DNA from 3 places in the Halomonas sp. GD1P12 genome. Region 3 is predicted to be linked to each of the others. Evidence: predicted binding sites of a transcription regulator. Region 3 holds the regulator's gene; each other region holds the start of a gene.
What was found. Region 3 encodes sigma-54, which starts transcription at its own class of promoters, with help from an activator protein. Its sites were predicted from a motif close to TGGCACNNNNNTTGCTNT; they were not measured.

Region 1 (5,239 bases), 1.4 Mb from region 3:
AGCGCGGGGTAACGCTGTCACGGCGCTGCACGAGCCCGCCCGTGGCGTCGCTGGCGGCGCGATCAAAGCGCATTTGCGAGGCATCGAACGACTCCCGGTCGATATCCGCGCCGTAGCTCAGGTTGAAGCTGTCGGTCAGATCCGCCGAGAACAGCCCCTTCAATCCGCTTAGCGTGGTGTTCTGCTGGGAGGCGGCAAAGTAGTAGCCGCCGCCCTGGGCGCGATAGGGGAAGGGGTGAAAGCTCGATTCCTCCTCCCGGTGAAACGCCTGCAGGTAGAAATCCTGGTTCAGCAAGTCGGCGTGGTGGTAGCTGGCGCTGATCATCTTGCGGTCGGTGCGCGGCTCGCGGTCGGCGGTAAAGCCGTCGCGGATATCGGCGTTGTTCAGGTTCGGCGCAGGCGCGGCCAGGTTGGGATAGAAAACGCCGCGCTCGTTTGCCTTGCCGGAGTCATACAGCTGCCCGGTCAGTTGAAGCGTCTGGTTCGCGTCGAGCTCGACGCTCAGGTTGCCGAGTATGTCCAGGCTACGGTTGCCTTGTAAGTCGCTCTGGGCGATATCGGGAAAGATCTCGTTGCCACCGGCATCATACTGGCGGCCATTCTCATTGAGCGACACACCGATACGCCCGTATACGGTATCGCTGCCGCCGCTGGCGGACTGGGAAAGCCGCCGGTCCAGATCATGGTCGGTGTTGAAGCCGGTGGTAAGGCTCGCCTGAGTCTCGAAGTGCGGACGCCCGGATTCGCCCTGCCTGGTGATGATATTGATCAAGCCCCCCGTGGCGCCGCCGCCGTAAAGGCTGGTGGTGCCCGACAGCACTTCGACGCGCTCGATGTTGAACGGGTCGATGGCGTCGAACTGGCGCGACAGGCCGCGGGAATTGTTCAGTGAAACGCCGTCGATGAGCACCTGAACGCTACGCCCGCGCATGTTTTGCCCCGCATTGGTGCGCCCCTGGGGGCCAAAATCGAGCCCAGGCACCAGCCGGCCCAACGCGGTTTTCAAATCGCCGCCGGCGTTGATCTGTTGGGTAAGCTCGGCGCCTTCGACCACGTGCACCGCGCCGGGAATCTGGCTGATCTGGGTGGGGGTACGCGACCCCACGACGACCATGGTGTCCTGAGCGGCAGCTTCGTCCCCGGTGGTCGGTTGGGCCTGGGCAAACGTCATCAAGGGAAAAGCGCCGCTCAAGAAGGCGACGCTTAGGGGAGCAAGGCGAGTCATGAGCTATCCGAAAAGCAGATTGTTATTGAGAGAACGCCAATCAGGGGCGCTGTAAAGCGCAATGATAGGTGTTCTCATTTTTTATATCAATCTGCTGAGCCCGCGGTTTTTTTGGGTGGGAACGCTAAAGGCCTATTCGCCCAGGTCGTCGACTGCGCCGGTAGCGCCTTTCGAGTCTTTGGCCGGCTTGGCGGTCGAGGCGCGCGGTTTGGCGGCTTTTTGGGCCGGCTCGTTTGGCGCCGGAGTGGACTGGGCCTCGGCTTCCATGGGGGTTGCCTTATCGGCCTGGCTTGCGTCGATCGAGGCTTCCAGGTTCGCCACCTGACGCTCCAGCGCTTCTACCCGCGAGCGGGTGCGCTGCAGCACGTCCATCAGAATGTCGAAATCCTCGCGGGAGACCAGCTCCATACGATCAAACGCACCGCGCATGACCTGTTGCACGCCTTTTTGAATGTCTTCCGGCGCATGGGAAGCGTTTTGTAAACGATCGCCGATTTGCTGGGCGAGGCGGCTAATACGGTCTTGGGTCGCCATGACTCTCTCCTGATGAGGAACGCATGAAGGTAAACGACGTGTCGCTGTACGTCTTTGCAGTAAGGATACGCAACCGTAGCGAAATACGCATGTTTCGCAGACGAGAAAGCAGTGACTTTTTCAATGCATCAAAAGAAGGCAAGGCGCTTTTCTATTCGCACTTATATGGTGCGGTGAATTATCTCTGCACCGCCTTGGCGCGCTGGGCAACGGCCTCGTTACGTTAAGGCGTCGCTTAAAGTTATGATTTTTTAGTTAATTTTAGTGAATGGCACGGTATGAGCATTAACGAGGCATCGCATTAATGTCGGCGGCAGTGCCGCTACTTATTCCAGCGCCGCTCATTTTAGCGCTACTTACCCAGCAGGGAGATCCGGGATGAAACTCATCACCGCTATCATCAAGCCGTTCAAGCTCGACGACGTTCGTGAAGCACTGGCCGACAACGGCGTGCAGGGGATCACGGTGACCGAGGTCAAGGGCTTCGGGCGTCAGAAGGGCCATACCGAACTCTACCGGGGCGCCGAGTACGTCGTCGATTTTCTGCCCAAGGTGAAGGTGGAAGTCGCGGTCGACGACTCGCGCCTGGACGGTGTGCTCGATGCCATCTGCAGCGCGGCGAACAGCGGCAAGATCGGCGACGGTAAGGTCTTCGTCACGCCGCTCGAGGACGTCATCCGTATTCGTACCGGCGAGCGCGGCGCCGACGCGGTATAGCCTGCAGGATTTGGATACGTCTTGATCGAATCACTATAACGCCAGGAACACGGGGAACGATTCATGAACGAAGTCACCGATCTGAGCTACGCGCTCGATACCTTTTACTTTTTGATCTGCGGCGTGCTGGTCATGTGGATGGCCGCCGGCTTCTCGATGCTCGAGGCTGGCATGGTACGTGCCAAGAACACTGCAGAAATCCTGACCAAGAACATTGCGCTGTTCGCCATCGCTTGCACCATGTATCTACTGGTGGGCTACTACATCATGTACTCCAGTGGTGAAGGCGGCTTCTTGCCAAGCCTTGGCATGCTGCTGGGCGCTGAAAATAGCGTGGACGCGGTGCTTGGCGGCGGTGAAGACGCGCCTTACTACTCCATGCGCTCCGACTTCTTCTTCCAGGTGGTCTTTGTGGCAACGGCCATGTCGATCGTCTCCGGTGCGGTGGCCGAGCGCATGAAGCTCTGGGCGTTTCTGGCCTTCGCCGTGGTGATGACAGGCTTCATCTATCCGGTGTCCGGCTACTGGACCTGGGGCGGCGGTTGGCTCGCCGAGGTGGGCTACTCCGACTACGCCGGTTCCGGCATCGTGCATATGGCAGGTGCGGCGGCGGCGCTTGCAGGCGTGCTGATTCTTGGTCCGCGTAAGGGCAAGTACGGTAAGGACGGTGCCATTCACGCCATTCCCGGCGCCAACATGCCGCTGGCCACCCTGGGTACCTTCATCCTGTGGATGGGCTGGTTCGGTTTCAACGGCGGCTCGGAGCTCAAGATGTCCGACGTGGCCTCGGCCAATAACGTCGCTCAGGTATTCGTCAACACCAATGCCGCTGCCGCCGGTGGCGTGATCGCTGCGCTGATCCTGGCCAAGCTGTGGTTTCGTAAGGCGGATCTCACCATGGCGCTCAACGGGGCGCTTGCCGGGCTCGTCGCCATCACCGCCGATCCGCTGTCGCCCACGGCGCTGGGTGCGGCCATCATCGGCGCGGTGGGTGGTTTGATCGTCGTCGCCGCCATCGTTACGCTGGATAAAGTGAAGCTGGACGACCCGGTCGGTGCGATCTCGGTACACGGCGCCGTTGGGATCTGGGGCGTACTGGCGGTGCCCTTCACCAACGCGGAGGCCTCCTTCGGCGCGCAGCTGATCGGAATCGTGGGCATCTTCGGTTGGGTGTTCGTGGCAAGCCTGGTCGTGTGGCTGGTGCTGAAAGCCATCATGGGGATTCGCGTCAGCGAAGAGGAAGAGTACGAAGGCGTGGATATCGCCGAGTGCGGCCTCGAAGCTTACCCGGAGTTCAGCGTCAAGAAGTAAGCACGCTTGACCCGGATCAGCGACCCAAGCCTCCCCTTCGTGGGAGGCTTTTTTATTCTCTGGCAAGAGCGGTGTATGCTTAAGGGGAGCGGGCGCGTGGGGCCCATGATGACCTTCGCTTACCCGGATAATAACGGGCCACCCAGTTAAAGGATGTCGCAATGAAACTTATCTCAGCCATTATCAAGCCGTTCAAGCTTGATGACGTACGCGAATCCCTCTCGGACATCGGCGTGCAGGGGATTACCGTGACGGAAGTGAAGGGCTTTGGCCGCCAGAAGGGGCACACCGAGCTGTACCGCGGCGCCGAGTATGTGGTGGACTTTCTGCCCAAGGTGAAGCTCGAAGTGGCCGTGGACGACGAGCTGGTCGAGCAGGTGATCGAGGCGATCACCCAGGTGGCGAACACCGGCAAGATCGGTGACGGCAAGATCTTCGTCATGCCGCTCGAGCAGGTGATTCGTATCCGTACCGGCGAAACCGGTAAAGACGCAGTTTAAGCTCGCCAGGCGCTTGCAAAAAGCCCCGCCAACCGGAAAGTTAGCGGGGCTTTTTAATGGCCTTATCGGGGTATTACTTCTCGACGAAGGCGCGCTCGATCACGTAGTCGCCGGGCTCGCCCATGCGCGGTGAGATGTTCATGCCGAGCTCGTCGAGCAGAGCGCTGGTATCGTCGAGCATGGCCGGGCTTCCGCAGATCATCGCGCGGTCCTGGCGCGGGTCGATCGGCGCAAGTCCCGTATCCTCGAAAATCTTGCCGCTGCGAATATGATCGGTCAGGCGGCCCATGGTGTGAAACTCTTCGCGCGTCACCGTCGGGTAGTAGACGAGCTTTTCGGCAACCTCCTCGCCCAGGTATTCGTGGGCGGGAAGCTCTTTGGTGATGAAGTCGGCGTAGGCCAATTCGGAGACTTCGCGCACGCCGTGTACCAACACGATCTTCTCGTAACGCTCGTACACTTCCGGGTCCTGAATCAGGCTCATGAAGGGCGCAAGGCCGGTGCCGGTAGAGAGCATATAGAGGTTGCGCCCGGGCAGCAGGTCGTCGCACACGAGTGTCCCGGTCGGCTTACGGCTGACCATGATCTGATCGCCCACCTTGAGGTGCTGCAGGCGCGAGGTGAGCGGGCCATCCGGCACCTTGATGCTGAAAAACTCGAGGTGATCCTCGTAGTTGGGGCTGGCGATGGAGTAGGCGCGCATCAAGGGCTTGCCGTTGACCTCCAAGCCAATCATCACGAACTGGCCGGTCTTGAAGCGCAGGCTGCGCTCGCGCGTGGTGCGAAAGCTAAAAAGCGTATCGTTCCAGTGATGAACGCTCAGCACGTCTTCCAGGGCAAACTTGCTCATGATGACTCCTTGGACGCAAATGCCGGGCAATGGATAGGCATTCGCATTGAATATTCGATAAAAGAATAAAAGCGATGAATGATGATGCCGCAAAGTCTAGTC
Region 2 (5,239 bases), 220 kb from region 3:
TACCGAAGCCGCCATGCATTTTCTCGAGTGGCTGAGTGGCGATAGCGAAGGGGCTATCGCGCTTCGTGAGCAGGTGAGTGTGACCGTGATGCCGCGGGTCAATCCGGACGGTTTCGCGCGCTGGGAACAGTTGGTGGCCGGTGAACTCGACCCGGAAACGACGCTGGACCCGCGCCGCAACGCCGCCGATATCGATTTGAACCGTACCTGGGACTCCTCCCAGCCGCTGGATGCCACCCAGGCACCGGAAACCGCGGCGATTCGCGCCGTGCTGGCCGCCTTCCAGCCCGATATGCTGCTCGATTATCACAATCAGAATAATTATTTGAATGCTGCCGGCGAGCTGGAAACCCAGTCGGTGCTATGGCCGACCAATGAAAACGTCGCGCCGGGTATCACCGCTACTGCGCAGCAGGCGGCTCTGGCACTTGCCCAGGGGCTCGAGGCATTCGACTATGGCTATCTGTCGCTTTTCCCCGGCGGCGACGCGGCGGATATCGGCCGTAACGGCATCGGTCTCGACGGCACGCCGGTGTTGCTGGTCGAGCAGCGCGGGCTCGAGGAGTTCGAACTGAAAGCGCTGGAAGGGCTGACGCTGGATTTCGACGCGGTGGCAAGCGCTCTGACCCTTGAAGGCGTATTGGGCATGTTGGGTATCGCCCGGGCGCTTGGCCTGGATGGCTTTGCCGGCCTCGACCCGGCGCTGGCGCTCCAGATTCCCGAGCGCGGCGAACGCACGCCGTTCGAGGAACTTTACGGCGAAGAGATCGAGTGGGCGTTTGACGTGGCGAGTATGGATGCACCCGCAATGGCGGCAATGAACGAGCCGGTGACGCCGCTGATGCTGACCGGCGTGGCGGACACTTCAATGGCGGATTATCAGGTAGCCTGAAACGTTTTATCAGGTTGAATGGTCTGTCACATCAATGAAAAAGCGGCGCGCTACCCGGTAGCGCGCCGCTTTTTTTGGCCCCAGAAAAGCCGGTATTAAACCCCGGCTACGCTACCAGCCGCCCTGGGCTTCCAACAAACTCAGCGTGTTGTTATTGATCGGCAGTTTGAAGTCGGCGGTGGCCAGCACCATGGCGTCGCCGGCGCGCACCACGCGAGTGCTGACATAGATATAGTTCTGCCCCTGGGCATAGGTGCCCATCAGAATCGAGCGGGCGTTGCTTTGGGCGCCAAGGCGCTGTACCTGGCGTGAAAGGATCAGCTCGCCGACGTTCTCCTCGACGAACATGCTGTCGCGCATCTTGACCTCGCGCACCTGCATGCCCTGCTGGGCCAAGGCGGATGCCATGATCTCCGAGCTGATGCGCCCAAACGTGGAGGACTGGGTCAGATTATCGATGCTCACGAACGTGGCGGCGATCATCGGGCTGTAGCGGGTCATGTCCGGGTTGTGGGCGACCATGCGCGCCGCCGCTTCGTGGGCGAGTTCGGAAAGATCCGGCTCTGGCGGGGCGGGTTTAGGGCCGCGCTGGTTCAGGCCCGCGCACCCGGCAAGCATCAACACGCCGAGAATGAGCAGGGCGCGACGCAGATGAATGAGCAGTGAGGTCGAAGTGAGTACGGGCATGGCCTTACCAGGTATCGGTGAGCGGAATGGCGGGGTCCGGGTAGTGCACCCGCTGCGGCGCGTACTGGCGCCGGTCGCCGCCGTTGATGTAGTAGATGTTCGACGACGAGTAGAGAATGCGGTCGCCATCGACGACCTGCGTGGTGATGATGATCTCTTCGTTGCCGGTATATGTCCAGCTACCGCTGAAGACGTCCGCGGCGATACCGGCAGGAATTAGTCCCAACGCCGGCTCGGCCCAATGATTGATGGGTATGGTCGCCACGGCGATGCCCGCGGTCAGCGCGGTGAACGCGCCGGTCGGCGGGCGAATGAACCCACGGTCGCGGTGCTCGACGATTTCGACGTCCACGATCACGTCGACGCTGTTGGCCCCGGCGGCGGTGGTCACGTTGGCGCCACGGGTCACCAGCTCGCTGGTCAAGAAGGTGCGAAAGCCGCGGTCGAACTCGCCGCCGCTATAGGGAACGTAGCCGTCCGGGTGCGGATTTTTGATGTGCAGGTCGCGAAAGCGCACCCGCTCGCGCTGGAGGATCTGGCTGGCCTCGTGGCGGGCGAGTATCTCCCAGTGGTGCGCAGCCTGCATGCGCTGCTGCTCCGAGTAGGGATAGGTCGTCGCAATCGGGGCCTGGGAGGTGTTGGCGTAGAAGCAGCCGCTCAGAGCAAGACTCAAAAGCCCCACGCCGAGTGCGCCTGCCACGCGCGTCGTTCCAGCTAAAAGACGGGTATACAACGGCTAGTTCCTTCTCTTCGCAAAAGGGGTTTTTGATAAACTGGCTTTCCATACGAGTACTTATCGGCCAATCGCTCGAACACTTGAATGAGTAATCACGCCCATGCTTGAAGATCACCGCGGCGGCTCGCGCCACGACACGCTTTTGTCCGCGTATCCGGCTGAGGACGGCAACAGCGGCTGGATGATCAGCTATCTCGATATCATGACGCTGCTGGTCGCGCTGTTCGTCGTCATCATCGCGGCGGCCAATATACGCCCGGGCTTCTCGAGCGACGAGCCGCTCGAGCTTTCCAGTTTCGACGGGCCTATCGTGCTGGAATCAATCCTCGATGTGCCGCTGCCCGCACCGCTGACCCGCGCCGCCACGGCGCTTCCCATCCCGAACGCGGGTGAGCTAAGCCCGATGGCGATCAGCGCCGCGCTGGGCGTGGTGGGGCTGCCGGGTAGCCGGATCGTGCCGCCGGCTCCGGCCACTATGGCGCCGCCTGCGCTTTTGGCTCATACGCCTGCGCCCGTGGAACTTGAGGAGGTGCCCGCGGCGCCCGCCTTCGAGTGGCTGCTGCCCGCGCCGCTATTCGCCGAACGCGCAAGCCAAGCGCTTAGGCCTGTAGGCGCGGCGCCGCTTGCCGACTACATGGTGATTCTGACCGATGAGCCGCCGGTCAACGCGGTGCCCATCAGTGAAGAAGCGGTACGCGGCGCGGTCAGCGTGGCCGAGCGTTTGAACGAGTCGCTCTATTTGCCGAGTCTTGACGGGGTGGAAGTCGCGCGCGTGGCCGAAGGCATCAGCCTGCGCGTGCAGGACCGGCTGCTGTTTCCTTCCGCCACGGCAGAGCTGACCGATGACGGCGCCTCGCTGGTGGGAAGCCTTTTGGAGACCATTCAGCGCTTCGATGGTGAGGTGTCGGTCGAAGGTCACTCGGATAGCCAGTCGATCAACACGCCGGAGTACTCCTCGAACTGGGCGCTATCCAGCGCCCGGGCGATCGCCATCGTCGAGGCGCTGCAGGCCGCGGGCGTCGATGCGTCGCGGCTGCGCGCGGTGGGGCTCGCCGCGACGCGCCCGCTGGCGGATAACTCGACCGTCGAAGGGCGCGCGCGCAATCGCCGCGTCGAAGTAGTGATTCACATTGAATAGTGATCACGTCGAACAGAGTGGGGATGTCGCGATAAGGCCTGCGAAACGGTTTATAAAGCAGTTTATAAAACGGTGTACAACGCAGTTTATAAAATGATGGCCAAAAAAAGACCCGCCGGGGGGGGGGCGGGTCAGCTAGGGCTTGGCTCGGTGTAGTCTGCTGGCGTCAGGTGAGGGGTGTACAAGGCCGCCAGCAGGTACAATTTGAGTATAGACATTTTCGTGCTTCTGCCAAGAGTTTTTTTCAAATTTTTTTATACGCCGATTCAAGGCTTGTCCAACTTTGCCTTTTCGTGGCGTTCGCCACGCTCAAAAAAACGCACATTTTCTGCACCAAAATAGAGCTTTGGGGGTGCGCTCTTCTAGTGCTTTCTGCCTTTATATGGTTCATTCACTTTGCAATGCACTGATTGAAAAAGTGTTTTATCGAGTGGCACACAATCTGCTTGGATGAGAGACAAGCCAATGCGCCGGGATGGATCAAGGCTTTTTGAAGGCCATCGCCTCGTTGGCTTGCGCGCCGTTCAACCTAAAGCAGCGTTTGACCTAAAGTAGGTAATGCCATGACGGAACATGCCTCTTCGAGCAAGCCAACGCACTCCCGTGAAACGTCAACGGCAGACACGCCGGCGCTGGAGCTCGCTTTAACGCCGCGCCTGGTGGTCACCGACCTGGACGGCTCGTTGCTCGATCACGACAGCTACGATTTCTCGCCTGCCCGCGCCACGCTGACAAGGCTTCGCGTGCTCGGCGTGCCGGTCATCCCTGTGACCAGCAAAACCCGCGCCGAGCTCATCGCGCTTCGCCAGGCGCTGGATCTCACCGCAACGCCCTTCGTCGCCGAAAACGGCGCGGTCATCGGTTTACCCCCGGGCTGGTGTCACCCGAGCCTTGACCGCCCCGGTAGCGCCCGCGACAGCCTCGTCATCAAACATACCGGTGTGGATAGCCGCTTCATTCGCGCGCGCTTGAACGTGTGGCGCGAGCGTCTGGGCGTTCGTTTTATCCGAATGGGGGAGATGTCCGTCGAGGAGCTGATGGCGCTGACCGGGCTCGATGAGCCGCGCGCGCTCGCCGCGCGCCAACGCGAAGGCAGCGAGCCGCTCGTGTGGGAGGACAACGACATCGCCCTCGACGCCTTTCGCCTGGCGCTGGAAAGCGACGGGCTGACGTTGACCCAGGGCGGACGGTTTTATCACGTGATGGGGGCGTCTTCGAACAAGGGGAGCGCCGTGGAGTGGCTGGTCAAGCGCTTTAGCGCCCTGAGAGGCAGCCGCCCACTGACCCTGGGGCTGGGCGACGGCCCCAACGACATCGCCATGCTCGAAGCGGTGGATCAGGCGGTGGTCATCAAGGGGCGCCACGACTTGGCGGTCGAGCCTCAAAGCGCCGCGCTTTATCGCACCGACGCCTTTGGCCCCGCTGGTTGGGTCGAAGGTCTTACGCACTGGTGGGGCGGCCAGGATGAACGGCCAAGCCTTGATACCGACACGCCCTGACCGAACGCGAACAAACTAAAACGCAGGCGCTACGCCAGAGAGGGCATATGAGCGATTTTCATCAGAATGGATTGATCACGGACTTTCATAACCTGACCCGCCGCCCCGTCGCGGAGCTGGAGGCGGATCTTTGCCGGTTCGCCGAGCGCCGCCCCATGGGATTGATTCTGCCGTCGCTGTTTTCCGAGCTCGAGGGGCCGGCGCTGTCGGCGATCATCGATGAGCTCAAGGACGTACCTTATTTGGGCGAAATCGTGATTGGCCTGGATCGCGCCGACCGCGAGCAG
Region 3 (5,239 bases):
GCACCTGTTTCCCTGTTTTCCGCTCGTTGCTTATGGTGGTGCTGATCCCGGCCCCTGCGTTACGCCGTTGATCGGTCGTCAACAGCGTTTGAGCCGCTCGTGGCGTCGAGGCTAAAGTGAAGGCCCAGCTCCCGGTGGCGCACTTGAACACCCCCGCGCGAGGCGAGCAGATCCTGCGCCAGCCGGTCGACCATGTAGACCGAGCGGTGCTGGCCGCCGGTGCAGCCAATCGCAACGGTCATGTAGCTACGCTGGCTATTCTGGTAGGCGGGCAGCCACTTCTCGAGCCAATCGAGAATGTCCTGGCGCATATCACCGACCACCGGGTAGCTCTCCAGAAAACCGACGATCGCGTCGTCACGACCGGTGTGGGGGCGTAGCGTCGGGTCCCAGTAGGGGTTGGGCAGGCAGCGAATGTCGAAGACGATATCGGCGTCCAGCGGCACGCCACGCTTGTAGCCGAAGGACTCGAGCGTGAGCGTAAGCTGGCTTTGGCGCTGGTGCCCCAGCTGGTCGGTGATGCGTCGGCGCAGATCGTGCACCGTGAGCCGCGAAGTGTCGATCATCAGATCCGCCAGCTCGCGAATGCCGAATAGCGTCTGCTCCTCCTGGGAAATCGCCTCTTCCAGCGTCATGTCGCTGTCGCGGGTGAGCGGATGGCGCCGACGAGTGGCGGAGTAGCGCTCGAGCAGCGTGCGCGCGTCGGTGGTCAGATAAATGACCTGAACGCGGGTGCTGCCGTTTTTGATGTCCTGGAGCAGCGCAGGGAAGCGTTCGAGCGCGGTGGGCAGATTGCGTGCATCGATGCTCACCGCCAGGTGCGTGCGCTCACCGTGCTGGCCAAGCTCTTCGACCAGCGAGCCCAAAAGCATTGCCGGCAGGTTGTCGATGGCGTAGTAGCCCAAATCTTCCAGCGCCTGAAGCGCAATGGACTTCCCCGACCCGGAGCGGCCGCTGATGATCACAAGTTGCATCGTGTCTCTCTTCGGTCAGTGAGCGCTCTTATCGGCACACGCCTGTACGTAAGCGCGATTGCGATTGAAGGGCCGGGAAAAGCGAAGGTGGTGGGCTTACCCCTGCGCCTGCTCGCGAATGCGGGCGGTGACCAGCTCTAAAAGCTCGCGCTGGCTTTCACACTTTCGAAACTGCGCGCGGGTCGTGGCGTCGTTCATGATGGTGGCGACCTGGCCCAAAAGCGCCAGATGCGTGTCGTCCGCCTCTTCCGGTACCAGCAGCACGAACACCAGATCCACCGGATCGCCATCGATGGCGTCGAAGTCGACGGGTTCGGCGAGCTTTAGAAAGCCGGCGATCGGCGCGCTGCAGTGCGGACTTCGGGCGTGGGGAATCGCGACCCCATTGCCGATGCCGGTACTGCCAAGGCGCTCACGACCGACCAGCCGGCTGAAGACTTCCTGACTATCCAGGCTCGGTGTGTTTTGAGCGATGAACGTGCTGAAGAACTCCAGCACCCGTTTTTTGCTGCCCCCGGGGACGTCGAACAGCACGCGCTCCGGGGGGAGTATGGTTTCCAGGGTCATCGAATTAACGCACGCCAGCGCCCTGGGCGCGGGCCTGTGCTTTTTCCTTGTGTTTTACCAGTTGGCGGTCGAGCTTGTCGGCCAGGGCGTCGATGGCGGCATACATATCGTTGTCCTCGGCTTCGGCGTGTACGTCGGCGCCCGAAGCATGCAGCGTGCAGGCGGCCTGCTGACGCTCCTTTTCGATCGACAGCGTCACCTGCACGGTGGTGATGTTGTCGTAGTGGCGTTCGATACGCTCGAGTTTCTCGTTGACGTAGTCACGCAGGGCGTCTGTCAGTTCCAGGTGATGACCGGTAATGTTCACTTGCATCGACGTACTCCTAATCCAGGACTGTCCTTCGATTGTAACCCTTTTTCCGCCATTGCAAAGCCCTGCCGGCAAGTTTCCCGTTTAACGTAAACGGCGCCGCTCACTGGAGGAGGGAATGCCCATCGCTTCGCGGTATTTGGCCACGGTGCGCCTGGCCACGTTGATGCCGTTGGCCTCGAGTAGCGTGACCAAATGGCTGTCCGATAGCGGCTTGCCTGGCGTTTCGTCTTGAATCAGTTTTTTGAGCCGGGCGCGGATCGCGGTGCTGGAGTGGCTGTCGCCGCCGTCCTGACCGCTCACCTGGCTCGAGAAAAAGTACTTGAGCTCGAATACGCCGCGGGGCGTGTGAATATATTTTTGCGTCGTGACCCGCGAGATCGTCGACTCGTGCATCTCCACCGCTTCGGCGATGTCGGCGAGAATCAACGGTTTCATCGCTTCTTCGCCGCGCTCCAGAAAACCGATCTGGCGAGCGATGATTTCGCGGCCAACGCGCAAAAGGGTGTCGTTTCGACTCGACAGGCTCTTGATCAGCCAGCGCGCCTCCTGCAGGTGTTCTTTCAAGAACTGATTGTCCTGGCTCTTGTCGGCGCGCTTGATGAGGCTGGCGTAGTCCGGCTGAACGCGAAGCTTGGGCAGCGCCTCCGGATTGAGCTCGAGATGCCAGCCTTCCTGGTCGTGACGGACCACCAGGTCCGGGGTGATGTAGCTTTGGTTGGTGGCACCAAAGGCGCTGCCCGGGCGCGGGTCGAGGCTTCGAATCAGCCGAACCACATCGTCGAGCTGCTCGTCATCGAGGCTGAGGCGGCGTTTCAACAGGCGCAGGTCGTTTTTGCCCAGCGCTTCCAGAAACTGACGCACCAGGCGCCGGGCCTGCATCAGCAGCGGAGTATCGTCGGCAAGCGCTGCCAGCTGTAGCAGCAGACACTCGCGCAGATCGCGGGCGAACACGCCGGTGGGCTCGAACTGCTGCACGCGCAGCAGCACGTTTTCCACCTCCCGCTGGCTCAGGCCGTCCAGGCCCTGGGCCTTAAGGCCTTCGCGAATGTCGTTAAGCGGCTGGGTCAGGTAGCCGTTGGCATCCAGCGCATCGATCAGGCTTTCGGCAATGGCATGGTCTCGTGGGCTGGTATCCGTCATCGCCAACTGCCACAACAGATGCCCCTGAAGGCTTTGGCCAGTGGCCTGGCGCTCGAAATCCGGGCCTTCGCCGCTGCCACCGGCGGCCATGTCCTGGTAGGTGTCGGACCATTCGCTGTCGGTGGCAAGCTCCTGGGGGATGCTCTCTTCCCACTCGGTTTCTGGCGTCTCCTGGGTTGTCTCTTCGCCGAATTCGTCTTCCTGCTCTAAAAGCGGGTTGGCGTCGAGCGCCTGCTGGATCTCCTGGCGCAGGTCCAACGTCGAGAGCTGCAGCAGGGCGATAGCCTGCTGCAGCTGCGGTGTCATGGTCAGCTGCGTACCGACGCGCAGCTGTAGAGAAGCTTTCATGACCATCGAAGAACCACTCGTTACTCGTAAAGCTCCACACTAGAGCGAGACGGGGTTCGACGCAAGTGCAATAAATATGCCACTACCCGGAACTTTATGGTTGTCACCGGGTTAGAGGCGAAAATCTGCGCCCAGATAGACCTCGCGCACCTTTTGATCGCCAAGAATGGCGTCGGCGTCGCCGCTTGCGATGATATGGCCGTCGCCGACGATATAGGCGATGTCGCAGATATCCAGCGTCTCACGGACGTTGTGGTCGGTGATCAACACGCCGATATGGCGCGCCTTGAGCGCAAGGATGATCGACTTGATCTCGCCGACGGAAATTGGATCCACCCCGGCGAAGGGTTCGTCGAGCAGGATGAAGGCCGGGTCAGTGGCCAGCGACCGGGCGATTTCCACGCGGCGGCGCTCGCCACCGGAGAGGCTCATCCCCAGGTTGTCGCGAATGTGGGTGATGTGAAAATCTTCCAGCAGCTGCTCCAGGCGCGCCTGGCGGGCAGGGCGGTCCAGCTCCTTGCGCGTCTCCAGAATGGCCATGATGTTGTCGGCCACCGAGAGCTTTCTAAAGATCGATGCCTCCTGGGGCAGATAGCCGATGCCGGCGATGGCGCGTTCGTGCATCGGTGCCCGGGTCAAATCCAGCTCGTCGATACCTACGCTTCCGGCATCCGCCTTGACCAGCCCCACGATCATGTAAAACGAGGTCGTCTTGCCCGCCCCGTTAGGGCCAAGCAGGCCCACGACGCTGCCCTGGGTGATCTCCAGATTGATATCCTTGACCACCCGGCGGCGCTTGTAGCTTTTGGCCAGGTGGCGGGCGTGAAGCGTCTTGATCGCTTCAGGTTGGGTGCTCGACACGATGACTCTCCTATTGCGCGGGCTGCAGCGTCATGCGAATGCGCTGGTTGTCGCCACCGCTGACGTCGGAGCGCGCCTGAACCACTTCGCGGTCGATAAAATACTCCAGCCGCCCGCCACGAAAGCGGTCGCTGCGCTGGGTGAGCTCGGCCTGATCGATCAGCTCGACCCGGCGCTCGCTGACGTGGTAAACGATGCGTCGCGCCCAGCCCTCCATGGGCGCCGGCTCATTTTCGAGCTGGTTGCGAAGATAGGCGCGCTCGCCGGTGGCGGTCGCCTGGGAGAGCTCGCCGGCATCGTTGCGCGTGATTTCGACGCGGTCGCCGCGAATCTGCATCTCGCCCTGGCGAATGTTGACGTTGCCGGAATAGACCGCGGTGCCCGCACGCTGGTCGAGGTCGAGCCGGTCGGCTTCCACTTCGACGGGCGCCTGGCTGGTTTGCGCCTGGGCGGTCAGCGGCAGCGCCAGGCTCAGCAGTGCGATTCGTAAATAAGCGTGCATAACTACTCCTGCAAGGTGGAATCCGAAACGGTAGGGTCCTGGGGTGTCGGGTCGGCGGCTTGTCGCGCTTGAACCGGCGGATGCGTGCCGCGCACGTTGTCGCTCATGCGTACCTGGCTTTCATCGAGCCAGACGTCCATGCGCTCGGCACTCATACGTTGGGGCGGCTGCTGCAAAAGTGCGGGCGCCTCGGTATAGGCGTGGCGCTCGAGACCCTCGTAGTGTAGGCGCTCGGTATCGAGCTGCCAGCCCTCGTCCGGGGCGAGCAGCCGGGCGTTGCCTTCCAGGATCAGCGTCTGGCGCTCGTTTTGCAGCGTGCCATGATCGGCGCTGGCAAGCCATTGACGCTGCTCACTGTCGTAAAGCGTTGCCCGCGGCGCCTCGATTTCGGTCAGCGCGCGCTGGGGCGTATGCACCAGCCGCGGCGTATCGAGGCGCTGAGAGACCCCGCCGGTGTCGTTGAAAAGCGTAAGCCCTGCATTCTCGAGCACGTGGCCGGGCTCTTCGCGCTGTACGTCCGGGTCGACCGCGACC

Region 1: a site for sigma-54 is predicted at 2,029-2,046, ahead of OCT39_RS16260 (P-II family nitrogen regulator). Genes of this name have one in related genera too.
Region 2: a site for sigma-54 is predicted at 3,885-3,902, ahead of OCT39_RS10870 (HAD-IIB family hydrolase). Genes of this name have one in related genera too.

The regions. Positions count from the first base shown of each region.
Region 1 covers NZ_CP107007.1:3,532,598-3,537,836, reverse strand. Annotated here, with positions in the region: gene OCT39_RS16275 (TonB-dependent receptor) at 1-1,225, opposite strand, end outside; gene OCT39_RS16270 (accessory factor UbiK family protein) at 1,358-1,759, opposite strand; gene OCT39_RS16265 (hypothetical protein) at 1,783-1,986, shown strand; gene OCT39_RS16260 (P-II family nitrogen regulator) at 2,138-2,476, shown strand; gene OCT39_RS16255 (ammonium transporter) at 2,540-3,787, shown strand; gene glnK (P-II family nitrogen regulator) at 3,949-4,287, shown strand; gene OCT39_RS16245 (ferredoxin--NADP reductase) at 4,361-5,137, opposite strand.
Region 2 covers NZ_CP107007.1:2,346,830-2,352,068, reverse strand. Annotated here, with positions in the region: gene OCT39_RS10890 (DUF4214 domain-containing protein) at 1-892, shown strand, start outside; gene OCT39_RS10885 (FlgO family outer membrane protein) at 1,004-1,579, opposite strand; gene OCT39_RS10880 (hypothetical protein) at 1,584-2,279, opposite strand; gene OCT39_RS10875 (OmpA family protein) at 2,416-3,453, shown strand; gene OCT39_RS10870 (HAD-IIB family hydrolase) at 4,017-4,952, shown strand; gene OCT39_RS10865 (glycosyl transferase) at 5,000-5,239, shown strand, end outside.
Region 3 covers NZ_CP107007.1:2,123,850-2,129,088, reverse strand. Annotated here, with positions in the region: gene OCT39_RS09975 (HPr family phosphocarrier protein) at 1-4, opposite strand, end outside; gene rapZ (RNase adapter RapZ) at 60-974, opposite strand; gene OCT39_RS09965 (PTS sugar transporter subunit IIA) at 1,071-1,541, opposite strand; gene hpf (ribosome hibernation-promoting factor, HPF/YfiA family) at 1,546-1,854, opposite strand; gene OCT39_RS09955 (RNA polymerase factor sigma-54) at 1,936-3,348, opposite strand; gene lptB (LPS export ABC transporter ATP-binding protein) at 3,454-4,179, opposite strand; gene lptA (lipopolysaccharide transport periplasmic protein LptA) at 4,214-4,705, opposite strand; gene lptC (LPS export ABC transporter periplasmic protein LptC) at 4,708-5,239, opposite strand, start outside.